Regions from separate parts of the Vibrio toranzoniae genome, predicted to be linked through region 3. Evidence: predicted binding sites of a transcription regulator. Region 3 holds the regulator's gene; each other region holds the start of a gene.

The links. The regulator PurR, encoded in region 3, represses purine synthesis genes. The targets are predictions, from matches to a motif close to TNANGNAAACGTTTNCNTNA.
Region 1: a site for PurR is predicted at 1,590-1,609, ahead of OCU50_RS03540 (uracil-xanthine permease family protein). Genes of this name have one in related genera too.
Region 2: a site for PurR is predicted at 1,722-1,741, ahead of OCU50_RS03055 (NCS2 family permease). Genes of this name have one in related genera too.
Region 4: a site for PurR is predicted at 1,177-1,196, ahead of OCU50_RS15500 (formate--tetrahydrofolate ligase). Genes of this name have one in related genera too.

Annotation. Positions count from the first base shown of each region.
Region 1 covers NZ_AP025514.1:794,047-797,257, reverse strand. The annotation lists gene OCU50_RS03550 (DUF2069 domain-containing protein) at 1-19, shown strand, start outside; gene OCU50_RS03545 (DUF2066 domain-containing protein) at 129-1,394, opposite strand; gene OCU50_RS03540 (uracil-xanthine permease family protein) at 1,673-2,911, shown strand; gene upp (uracil phosphoribosyltransferase) at 3,052-3,211, opposite strand, start outside.
Region 2 covers NZ_AP025514.1:691,837-695,047, forward strand. The annotation lists gene OCU50_RS03050 (aminoacyl-histidine dipeptidase) at 1-696, opposite strand, end outside; gene vcdP (small protein VcdP) at 1,153-1,239, shown strand; gene OCU50_RS03055 (NCS2 family permease) at 1,755-3,044, shown strand; gene gpt (xanthine phosphoribosyltransferase) at 3,129-3,211, shown strand, end outside.
Region 3 covers NZ_AP025514.1:1,111,839-1,115,049, forward strand. The annotation lists gene OCU50_RS04950 (TVP38/TMEM64 family protein) at 1-373, opposite strand, end outside; gene OCU50_RS04955 (TfoX/Sxy family DNA transformation protein) at 509-1,099, opposite strand; cyclic di-GMP riboswitch class I at 1,227-1,312, opposite strand; gene purR (HTH-type transcriptional repressor PurR) at 1,483-2,487, opposite strand; gene torD (molecular chaperone TorD) at 2,804-3,211, opposite strand, start outside.
Region 4 covers NZ_AP025515.1:224,102-227,312, forward strand. The annotation lists gene OCU50_RS15495 (inosine/guanosine kinase) at 1-935, shown strand, start outside; gene OCU50_RS15500 (formate--tetrahydrofolate ligase) at 1,227-2,975, shown strand.

The DNA.
Region 1 (3,211 bases), 320 kb from region 3:
AGCGAAATTCGAGCAGTAATATTGATTCGTTATTCTTGAACTGACGTTAGATAAACAAAAAGCCCTGCAGGATCGCTCTTGCAGGGCTTTTTTAATGTTTCGATTTAATCAGTGATGTCAGTAGACAATTACGAACGAACCCATTCGTAGACCAAGCTTGGCTTAGCGTGCACTGGAGCCGTGATGATGAGTGCTTCTTCACCAGATTCGTCTAGCGTCGCATCAGTCGTGCTTGTTAGCTCAGCATCCGTAGAAAGCTCGCTGCCTTTAATCACTTGAACGCTTGAGTCAATCTCACTTCCCTCGCCTTCAGTATCAACAGCGCTTGCTGAATCATCACCTACAGACATAGCGTTGTCTTGCGTTTCAAATTCAGGGCTAACTTCAGGTTCAATGTAAGACTCTTCAACTTTTGCAACCTGTCGAATGCTTTCCACTTCTTGCTCAAACTCTTGTTGAGTTGATAGTAAGTGTATTTGGAAAGTGACTTCATTGCTTTGAATTTTCAGAATATCTAGGCTTGCTACTGAGTTTAGACGCTTAAGCGCATTCTCCAATTGGAAAAAATCCTGGGCGTTATTCAGGCTAATAAACTGCGTTAGGATAGACTCTGAAGATTCACTTGCTACGGTAACGGCACTTTTACCTGCATAGTAATTACTAATTTGATCAACCAGCTTCTTAGAACCCGTAGCACTGTTACCCGATATCGAACCAGTCACAGGTGAAGCTGGTGCACTCGACAACTGGCTTGGCTTTTGATCATATAAAGTCCAACGTAATCCAGAAGATTGAGCCTTCACAACAAGTACAGCATCAACAGAGTAACGTTGACTCGCTTTACTGATCGGCGTAACAAAATTTCCCCATAGATCAGAGATCTCAATGCCCGTGATATCGTCAAAATCGCCAACAGGTAGCGTCAGGGGTAATCCACGTTCTTTGGCGTTTATTTGTAAGCCCGCGGCTAACTGCGAATTAGTATGCTCCCATACTATATTCTTGTCGTAGTTATCTTCTTCTATCAACCAAACTAGGATGTCTGAACGAGTATCAGGCCAATATGGCAATTGCGCTTGAGTTAATAATGAGCGGATTTGAGCAGCATTAAAACGCATGCGTAATGTTGATTGACCATTACTTTCACCAAAACTCATTTGAGACATGTACTGCGCACTCTTACGCATCGCCTTTTGAATAGTCTCATTCGAAGCGACATCGGTTTGGCCAGTCGCACGTATCAATACCTGCTCCATGCCAGTATTTCTTGCCACTTGCTCTGACTGTTTACCTCTAGCGTCAATCGCAACCTCAACACTAAAGATATCTACTTGAGTTAAGGCATAGCTCGGAGAGGCTAATAATGCCATGAACAACAATGCTATGTAGCGCATACTGATCCTAATATTCAAATCTTGTGCCTTGATGATAAGCAACTATGGATTGAGGGGCAAGGTCGATAACCCCCACTGTGTTTAATAACCATAAAATATCACCTAACCATGATAAATCGTTTACTTGTAAACTGAATTTCTTCTTATTTTGATAGCAACAAACATCACTAAGATAAATAAATTTGATCTATCTAGTGTAGCAATCGTTTGCCAAGTGATAGAATCCTGCGAATTTTATTTTTCGACTTTCATATAACGACCATTTTTAAGGATTTAACATGAAAAATGCTTTGCAAGGTGCGCAAATGCTGTTTGTAGCTTTTGGTGCACTTGTATTAGTGCCGCTACTGACAGGGCTTGATCCTAACGTTGCACTCTTTGGCGCGGGTATCGGTACCCTTATATTCCAACTTATTACACGCCGTTCAGTGCCAATCTTCTTAGCGTCTTCTTTCGCCTTCATCGCACCTATCATGTTCGGAATTCAGACTTGGGGTGTAGGAGCAACCATGGGTGGCCTTATGGCGGCAGGAGTTGTGTATGTATTAATGGGCGCATTGATAAAAGTACGAGGCGTTGCCTTCATTCATAAACTGCTTCCACCCGTCGTGGTTGGCCCTGTCATCATGGTTATCGGTTTAGGTCTTGCGCCTGTTGCAGTAAACATGGCGCTAGGTAAAACAGGCGACGGTGCAGTTCAGCTTATCGATGCAGATGCTGCATTGTGGATTTCATCTATTTCATTGTTAGTGACGATTGTCATCAGTGTGTTTTCAAAAGGCTTCCTTAAACTGCTGCCTATCTTCGGCGGTATTGTTGCGGGTTATATCACCAGCCTGATATATGGTGCAGTAGACTTCACCCCCGTGGCTCAAGCATCTTGGTTAGCACTACCAAACTTCACAACACCTGAGTTCAACATCAACGCTATCTTCTTTATGGTATTTGTCGCCATTGCACCGGCCGTTGAACACGTTGGCGACATGCTTGCTATCTCTAACGTAACTGGCAAAGACTACCTTAAAAAACCAGGTTTACACCGCACCATCACTGGCGACGGTGTCGCTACGATTGCGGCTTCTATGCTGGGCGCGCCACCAAATACAACGTACAGTGAAGTAACAGGTGCGGTAATGCTAACGAAAGCATTTAACCCAGTGATCATGACTTGGGCTGCCGTTACGGCCATTGTTTTAGCCTTGGTTGGTAAGCTAGGCGCACTACTTCAAACGATTCCAGTTCCAGTGATGGGCGGCATCATGATTCTGCTGTTTGGTTCAATCGCAACAGTTGGGCTCAATACTCTCATCAAGAACAATGTAGACCTGCATAAATCACGTAACCTTGTGATTGTGGGTATTACTTTAGTCTTTGGTATTGGCGGCATGGCCTTTGGTATCGGTGACTTCAGCCTACAAGGCGTAAGCTTGTGTGGCATCGTGGCAATTCTACTGAACCTAGTCCTTCCTGAAGAGCTAGGCGACAACACTGTGGTAGACAAAGCTCAAATCGATTAAGCAATCGGTAAAGCTAGATTCAAAAGAATCGCAAGCCAACGAGATCAAAAAGGGAGAGCACCGAATGCTCTCCCTTTTTATTAATACGGCTAATTCAGCGAGTTAAGAAACGGTTTAGAGTGACTTAAGCTGAAACCGAATTACTTAGTACCGAAGATCTTATCACCAGCATCGCCAAGACCTGGAACGATGTAACCCTTGTCGTTGAGCTTCTCATCAATTGCAGCCGTGTAAAGCTCTACGTCTGGGTGCGCTTTTTCTAGAGCGGCAATACCTTCAGGAGCCGCTACAAGTACAAGA
Region 2 (3,211 bases), 420 kb from region 3:
GTTTGCGTTTGCACGACCAGTATGGATGTCACAACCCGAGTGACCGCCTTTAAGGCCTTTAAGTGTTAGCTTGCGCGTTACGAAATCTGCAGGAATAGCATCTCGAGTGATGTCGAAAGTCATTGTACCGTCGATACCGCCAGCACAACCCATGTATACTTCACCTTCTTGCTCTGAATCGGTATTAAGAAGGATATCGCCTTCTAACCAACCCGCTTCAAGACCGAAAGCACCTGTCATTCCTGCTTCTTCATCTACAGTGAGTAGAACTTCGATAGGGCCGTGCTTGATTTCGTTTGAAGAAAGAACCGCTAGGCAAGAAGCCATGCCCATGCCGTTATCAGCGCCAAGTGTTGTGCCTTTTGCTGTAACCCACTCACCATCAATGTATGGCTGGATAGGATCTTTAGCGAAGTCGTGAACCGTGTCTTCGTTCTTTTGTGGAACCATATCGATGTGCGCTTGCAGCACCACACCTTTTTTGTTTTCCATGCCTGGCGTTGCAGGTTTAGTAATGAAGACGTTACCCGTTGGGTCGCGACGCACATTTAAACCTTGCTCTGTTGCCCAAGCAATAATGTATTGAGCTAGCTCTTCCTCATGCTTAGAAGGATGTGGGATTGAGCAAATCTTATCGAAGAACTGCCAAATAGGGGCAGGGGATAATTTACTGATCTCAGAATGGAATTCAGACACGGATGACTCCTTTTTTATTTGGTAACCATATATTTAGGATTCTTATGGGTAAAAACCTAGAACAAAAATCTAAAATATGGGTCTGTTTTGATGGTAACAGCATACCACTTGAGTGTTTTGACGAGTAGCGCTTCTAAACCTCAAACACCTCAAATTTTGAAAGCGACTTTGTCCATCCGATCATAACTAAGCACTTTGATGCTTATAAATAACCCAAATAAACGTTTGTCTGAGTCTTTTTTGTAATTTAATTACATTTATGAGTTTGAGTGGTGATCTTATTTAGTTAAAAGTGTGACGTGGCGCAATAAAAAGTTGTAATATTTTTTCTTTAGGGTATATTAATAACCAACTTCTAAGGTGAAGAGTAAATGCTCAAAGGATGAGTCCGTTTTATCGCCTCCAAGGAACCGAGAAATCAAATTCGTTTTTTATTGATTTATTAAGGTGATAGTTATGAAAGGTTTACCATCTGCAATGTTCTGGCTTAACAGCTCTGTTTACACTAGCAACTTTGCATACCCTACAAGCTTTGGTTACTAATACCGTAAGCATGTAACTCGAACAGTTTTGTTCACCCCTATATATTGGAATTCTTTTACAACCCTTTTGGTTGACAGATTCTACCGCCACTCAGTTTTGAGTGGCGTTTTTTTTGCCTGCTACTTTTCCAAACCGCTTTAGCTTGTCATTTTCCCCTGCTGTTCTGCATGGTTGTTTTTTAAATGCCGAAATATCAATTTGCGCCTGATTACTGATCTTGTTGAAAAATACATAACTCTTGTGGGTTTGAATTCAGAGTTTAATGGCTAGATTCTCTATCAAAATAATTGATGGTCGAAAAAGTAACCAAGAACTTCCATCATGAATAATAGTATTAATTAACTGTTTATTATGATTATTTTCCCTAGTCATCTTCCTTTTTAATCGCTTTGTTTCATAAAGTATTCTGATAAATATCGATTAGAGCCTTAATTCTATCTGGAATTTGTTATTTGATAACTTTATAATCCACGGCCAATCGATTACGCAACCGTTTACTCTTATAGGATTCGATAATGTTCGAAAAGCTATTCAAACTCAGTGAAAATGGCACCAATGTGCGCACTGAAATCATCGCAGGTCTAACAACCTTCCTAACAATGGCTTACATTATTTTTGTAAACCCAATGATTCTAGCTGACGCAGGGATGGACCATGGCGCTGTATTTGTAGCAACCTGTTTAGCGGCTGCTATTGGCTGTTTTATCATGGGCTTTGTTGCTAACTACCCAATTGCTCAAGCACCAGGTATGGGGCTGAATGCATTCTTTACTTACGCTGTTGTAATGGGTATGGGTTATACGTGGCAAGTTGCTTTGGCAGCGGTTTTCGTATCGGGCGTAATCTTCATTTTCTTAAGTATCTTTAAGATCCGTGAATGGATTATCAACTCTATCCCTATGTCTCTGCGTGTAGGTATCTCTGCGGGTATTGGTCTTTTCCTTGCGTTTATTGCTCTTAGCAATGCTGGCATCGTTGTTTCTAACCCAGCAACCAAGGTTTCACTTGGTGATATTACCGCGATTGCCCCAACCCTAGGCGCACTTGGCTTTTTCCTTACGATTGCTCTTGTTCATCGTGGTGTGAAAGGCGCAGTAATGATCGCTATTCTAGCTATCACGGCTCTTGGTATTGTCATTGGTGATGTTCAATACGGTGGCATCATGTCTACACCACCAAGCCTAGCACCAACGTTCATGCAGCTTGATTTCTCTGCGGTATTTGAAATAGGTATGATTTCAGTCGTATTCGCATTCTTGTTCGTCGATTTGTTCGATACTGCGGGTACTTTGGTGGGGGTTGCAACGAAAGCAAACTTAATCAAGGAAGACGGTAAACTTCCTCGTTTAAACAAAGCACTGCTTGCTGACTCAACAGCAACGTCTATTGGTGCATTGCTAGGTACATCAAACACGACTTCTTATGTTGAAAGTGTTGCAGGCGTAGCTGAAGGCGGTCGTACAGGTCTAACTGCGGTTGTAGTTGGTATCTTATTCCTACTGGCTCTTTTCTTCTCGCCACTTGCAGGTATGATTCCGGCTTACGCAACATCAGGCGCATTGTTCTATGTAGCTATTTTGATGATGTCTGGCCTCGTGGGCATTGATTGGCGTGATCTTACGGAAGCTGCACCTGTCGTGGTAACATGTCTGCTAATGCCGCTGACGTACTCTATCGCTGAGGGTATTTCACTTGGTTTCATCGCTTACGCTGTCATTAAGCTGCTAAGTGGTAAAGGTCGCGACGTTTCACCTGCTGTGTGGGTAATGTCGGCTATCTTTATTCTTAAATACATTTTCGCTTAATCGTCTAGATTTCTGCTTAACCGCTGAAGAGGCTATATTTAGCATAGCCTCTAATAACATGACAAAATTATTAGGTTTTATACTATGAGCAACAAATTCGTTATCACTTGGGACAACATGCAGACTTACTGCCGTCAACTAGCTGAAAAGCAAATGCCAGCAGAGCA
Region 3 (3,211 bases):
CCTTGTTAATCGTCGTTAATTTTCCGCCAAACTTAGTTTGGACCCAGTCTCGTAATAAATAGCGACTACTTAAAAAGGCAAGCGTGGCGCCAATTGCACTTGCGAAAGATACCAGCAGCAAGCTATTCCAGAAACCAAATAGAGCAGCTCCGAGCAGGGTGACAACAGCGGCACCAGGAATTGAGAAAGCAGTAATCATTACATACGCAATAAAATAGATAGCGGCAGCTGAAATAAAGTTGCTGTCAATGTAGTCATTTAAAACAGCTTGTTGGGTCTTAGCATTTTCAAGCGTTAAGTACTGGCCGAAATTGATGCCTAACAAGACAATTGTTACGACCAACACAATACCCAATATCATTTTCTTACTCATTGATACTTCCTCTAAATTTTCAATGCATACCGATAGTATAGATAGACAGGCAAAGCATAGATTAACTTTCAGCAGATATAAAAAAAGCCGCAAGAAATGCGGCTTAGTTGTATCGATAGGTTTAAGCTAACAGCGTTAGTTAACACGATTTATAAGTTCTTCACGACGTTGCTGTGGAATTACGGACCAATGTGTACCATTAATTGCTCCTTCTAACGCCCAAAGTAGTTCAATACTGACAGAGGATGTATGTGATTCTTTAATAGCGTTAAACGCGTTTACAGAGCCAGATTCATATAAACGTTCTACGGAATCAATACCTGCTTTTTTCAACATACGTTCAGTCGCGAGTCGAAGATTCGGAAGATCTTTGAGTCGGGTCGGCTTAGCAGAAGACTGTTCAGCTTTTTCTTCTTTAGCAAAACCCAGAGACGTGGTTGCAAGCTGCAAAATTTGCTCTTGGTCTTGCCATAAGCCTTCAGGTAAAGCGAAATATTTAGTAACGACAGGGAAGCCACGCTTTTTGTAGACGTATGGTTGAAACCCTTGTTGTTCGAATTGCTTTGTTGTGCATTTGTCTGCTCGTATGTGCAGTTGGTCATTAACAACCAGAGCAAACATTGTGTCATCAGCAAAAAGACCGAATCCACCAAACATTGAGCGTGATTTTATTTTTCCTAGGGGCTCAAATAACTTCATTGAGTCCTTTAGTATCGGTTTATCCATGTTATTTATCTCGGTGTATTTGAACTACGCCACCAAATAAGCAGGTCCGAGAGATTAGCAAAATGTTGCAATAAAATTGTCAATAGGCCGTAAATTACTAAATGATTAGTAGTTACTGCATTTTGCCATCGGTAACCCCGCTACCATACCAACGAGTGGTTTAGGCCGGAAGCTTTGCGTCCCACTTTTTCAAGAGGTTTGCCCTGTGCGTGACTGATTGAATAGAATAAAGTTTTTGTTGAATGAGGCTCACACTTGTTATTTCAAAATGTGATATTGCTTCAATTAATGATCTTTGTGTTGTGCATCTAGGTTCACTTTGGTTGCTGATAAAAAAAGCGCACCTAAAGGTGCGCTTGATGAAATTAAACTCATTTTATCAATTAATTTAACGTTTTAACTGTACATCGCTCTACGATTTCAGGGTGCATTTCGAAGACACGTTTTTCATGATCTTTGTCTTTTATACGTTCTAATAAAATTTCGAAAGCATTTTTACCAACACGACGTTTCGGCTGGTGCACCGTTGTTAAAGGTGGGGAGAAGTATTCAGCCAGCTCGATGTTGTCGTAACCAATGATCGAAATATCTTCAGGAATACGAATACCTTTCTGTTGCAGGCGACTCATTAGACCTAGTGCCATCGTGTCATTAAAGCAGAATACAGCAGTCGGGCGATCTTCCATCTCAACGATTTGCTCTGCAGCAAGAACTGCCGTATCGCACTCGAAGTTGCCTTCGATGATCATGTTGTTATCGGTAGAAATCTTAGCTTCGTTGAGTGCGCGCTTGTAACCGGCAATGCGTTCAACACAGGCTGCTTTGTCTAAGTGGCCACTTAAACAGGCAATTTTAGAGTGACCGCGTTCAATCAGGTACTTGGTTGCTAGGTAGCCACCTTCTTCAGAGTTATCAATGATCTTATCAGCTTGAGAGCTCTCTGGGCCCCAGTCCATAATAACTTTAGGGATGTCAGCGTGACGGTCTAACATCACTCTTAGTTCTTCAGTTAGGTCTGAACACATAACTAAGATGCCATCTACACGTTTCTCTGCCAGCATTCGAATGTAGTCACGTTGCTTCTCATAGATACCACCTGTGTTACACAGGATCAAAGTGTAACCTTGACGGTAGCAGTAGCTCTCAACACCATCGATAACTTCAGAGAAGAATAGGTTGGTTGATTGAGTAACAAGCATGCCGATAGTGCGCGTTGTATTACACTTCAAGCTACGAGCAACAGCACTTGGTGCATAGTTCAGTTCGTCTACAGCTTTGTTTACTTTTTCTTGAGTCGCTTCTGCAACAAAACGTGTTTTGTTGATTACGTGAGAAACGGTGGTTGTCGATACGCCGGCTAAGCGAGCGACATCTTTTATCGTGGCCATGGTTTTATCCTATTAGAAGCTACTTTCCCAAAGTACGGAATAAAGTAGCCGTTAAGCTACCTAACTAAGAGCTGTAATTTGTAGGGCTCTTTGGGTACTAACGTGCTAAAAAACAAAAAACCGCTATTGAGCGGCTTGTCTTAACACCGAAATGCTCTGAACTTAAATAAGCATAGCATTTCGTGAATGTTTCATATTTTATCGTTTGCGGTCACAATTTTAGACTGACTAGAAGTTACTCGCAATAAAATTCACCCTGAAATCCGGGTGAATTGTCACATTCTATTGAATTTATTTACCTAGTCATGCAATAAGTTTAGTCACCAGCTAGATATTGAGCGTCTAAATTACAGAAGGCGAGTAACAGAGATGAGACTGAAGCGTAGAAACCGAATTCGTCAACGTCATGACATTTCACGTTGAACTTGGGTACCCAAGTAAGGAGTTGTTGCTCGATAAACTGTTGTTGAACAGAAAATGATTTTTCTAGCTCTTCTTCAAGCTCAGTTTCGTTAGAGCGAATGATCAAGTTACCAAGGAAATCGAGTTCGATAGCAATGTGGTCCGCTGGCTCTTTCAGGTCTTGGTTAACCACTAAGTTGTGTTTAGCCATGATCTCTTCCATCTCTTTTGCTGGTTTATCGTTCAATAGTCCAGTTTCGCCGATGTACATAGAAGCGTACGGAAGAGCGCCATGTTTATCTGTTTTTAAGAAAAGATCACA
Region 4 (3,211 bases), on a different replicon from region 3:
CATTTGGTTACCGTTACCTTTGTCGTACTTCTTCTCGTATGAACTTAAACCACCTACAAACTGTTGATGGTCCAATTGGTCGTTGTTACACGCTCATTACCGAAGATGGCGAACGTACGTTTGCGATCAACGAAGGTCATATGAACCAGTTGCTTCCTGAAAGTATTCCTGAACAAATTTTCGAAAAAGCCTCTGCATTAGTTGTCTCTTCATACCTGATGCGTGGTAACCCTGACGATCCAATGCCAAAAGCCGTACAAAAAGCGATCGAATACGCGAAAGCGCATAATGTGCCTGTTGTACTAACGCTTGGTACTAAATACGTGATCGAAGGCAACGCTGAATGGTGGCAAGAATACCTCAAAGAAAACGTAACGATCGTCGCGATGAATGAAGATGAAGGTGAAGCGTTAACTGGTGAGAAAGATCCACTGCTGGCTGCCAACAAAGCACTTGAGTGGGTTGACTTAGTTCTATGTACAGCTGGCCCTATCGGCTTATACATGGCTGGCTATACAGACGAGTTAGCGAAGCGCGAAACAACGTTTCCATTACTGCCAGGAAATATAGCAGAATTCAACAAATATGAATTCAGCCGTTCGATGCGTAAGCAAGACTGTAAAAAACCAGTAAAAGTGTACTCTCACATCGGTCCTTACCTTGGTGGTCCCCTTGAGATCAAGAACACAAATGGCGCTGGTGATGGCGCGCTTTCTGCTCTGTTACACGACATGGCTGCTAATAGCTACCACCATGTGAACGTACCGAATTCAGAGAAACACGAGTACACTTGTCTTACGTACTCGTCACTGTCTCAAATTTGTAAGTACGCAAACCGCGTCAGCTACGAAGTGTTAACTCAGCACTCTCCTCGTCTTTCTCGTGCATTACCTGAGCGCGAAGATAGCTTAGAAGAAACATACTGGGATCGTTAATCTGGCCATAGTCAGTTAGTTGGTTTGATGAACCAAATCCAGATCATCCATTTCTCAAAAAGAGTTGCTATAGGCAGCTCTTTTTGTATTCAACATAAATATAAACGTGGTGAAAGGCGACCACGTCAAATATTTTGCTCGTTTAAGAATTGATCCTGAGCAATAACGCTTTAGATCTGCCATCTTCCAGCACATAATTCGTGTGGTTGCCTTTACTTGGCCGATTTATACAGTACTATCGCCAGGCAACCGTTTACGTACTACCTTTCGGTTCTGATATAAGGATCAAACATGCTGTCTGATATTGATATTTGTCTCACAACTCCTCTTAAAAACATCCGTGATATTGCTGAACAAGCAGGCCTACAACATAACGAACACCAGCCATTGGGCTTATATAAGTCTAAAGTGTCTTTAACATTGTTGGAGCGTCTAGCAGATCAACCAGATGGCAAACTAGTTATCGTGACCGCTATCACTCCCACTCCTCTCGGTGAAGGCAAAACCGTTACCACAGTTGGGCTAGCGCAAGGCCTCGTTAAGATTAATCACTCAGCAATGGCTTGCATTCGTCAACCTTCAATGGGGCCGGTATTTGGCGTAAAAGGCGGCGCAGCTGGCGGTGGGTACTCTCAAGTTGCCCCTATGGAGCAGTTAAACCTTCACCTAACAGGTGACATTCACGCGGTTACTGCAGCTCATAATCTCGCCTCTGCCGCAATTGACGCACGTTTGTACCATGAACAACGCGAAGGTTTAGAAGTATTTGAAGCGCGATCTGGCTTAAAAGCGCTGGATATCGACCCAAACAGAATAGTATGGCGACGTGTACTCGACCATAATGACCGTGCACTGCGCATGATCACTGTCGGTAAAAACGAACCTGGCAAAACCATCAATGGCTACGAACGCGAAGATGGATTTGATATATCAGCCGCTTCAGAGCTAATGGCCATTCTCGCTCTTGCTAATGACCTTCAAGACTTACGAAAACGTATCGGTCGTATCGTACTCGCCTATAACCATCAAGGTATGCCATTAACGGCAGATGACTTCAACGTTGCAGGGGCTATGACAGTAACAATGAAGGATTCTATTGAGCCGACACTAATGCAAACCCTTGAAGGTGTCCCTACCTTAATTCATGCGGGACCATTTGCGAACATCGCCCATGGTAACTCTTCAATTATTGCCGACAAGATAGCCTTAAAGCTCAGTGACTTTGTTGTAACAGAAGGTGGATTTGGCTCAGACATGGGTTTTGAAAAAGCGTGCAATATAAAAGTAAAAGCCTCAAACAAGAAGCCCGATTGCGCAGTAATTGTAGCAACTTTACGTGGATTAAAAGCTAACTCCGGCTTATACGATTTGGAGCTAGGTACAGCCCTACCAGACTCGATCTTTAATGAAAACCAAGACGCACTCATTGCAGGTTTTGAGAACCTCAAATGGCACATCAACAACGTCAAGCAATATCAAGTGCCTACAGTAGTCGCGATTAATCGATTCCCACAAGATTCAGACAGAGAATTAGACGCACTAAAACAGATGATCATAAAATTCGATCCAAGCGTTGGCGTTGAAATAAGTGAAGCGTTTGATCAAGGTGGCGAAGGTACGACTCAGTTGGCGCATGCCATCGTTAACGCTTGCCAAGATGAGCGAGACTTTAAGCCTCTGTATTATCCTGAGCAAAGCTTGGAAGAAAAACTGATGTCTGTAGCGGAAGCCGGCTATGGCGCATCAAGTATCACACTATCACCACTTGCTAAGCAACAGCTCGCAGAGTTCAACAAACATGGTTATAGCGGTCTATCCGTTTGTTTGGCAAAAACCCCCTTGTCTATCTCTACTGAAGCGCACATAAAAGGCGCGCCAACTCAATTTGATGTACCCGTTAGAGAACTCAAACTGTGTGCAGGCGCTGGTTACATTTACGCTTTATGCGGCAATGTAATGACAATGCCCGGCTTACCAGATAGACCTGCATTTATGTCGTTAGACATTGATGACGAAGGGAGCATCATTGGTTTAAATTAGCGATTACAGAGCCTTAGTAAATAGAGTAAAAACACGAACAAAGGTCCTGCTCATGTTCCTCCGAGTATTACTGTCATCAGCGGGCCTTCATTTAACGATGACTTACTATTACTTATATGGCTTAATTAACAGCCTCGAAGCAAAAAGTTGCACTAAAACCGCAGTAATATGCAATTATTGCTTAAAGTTCTGGGTCAAGATCACATTAAAAGCCCTATAAAATATATAGTATTGCA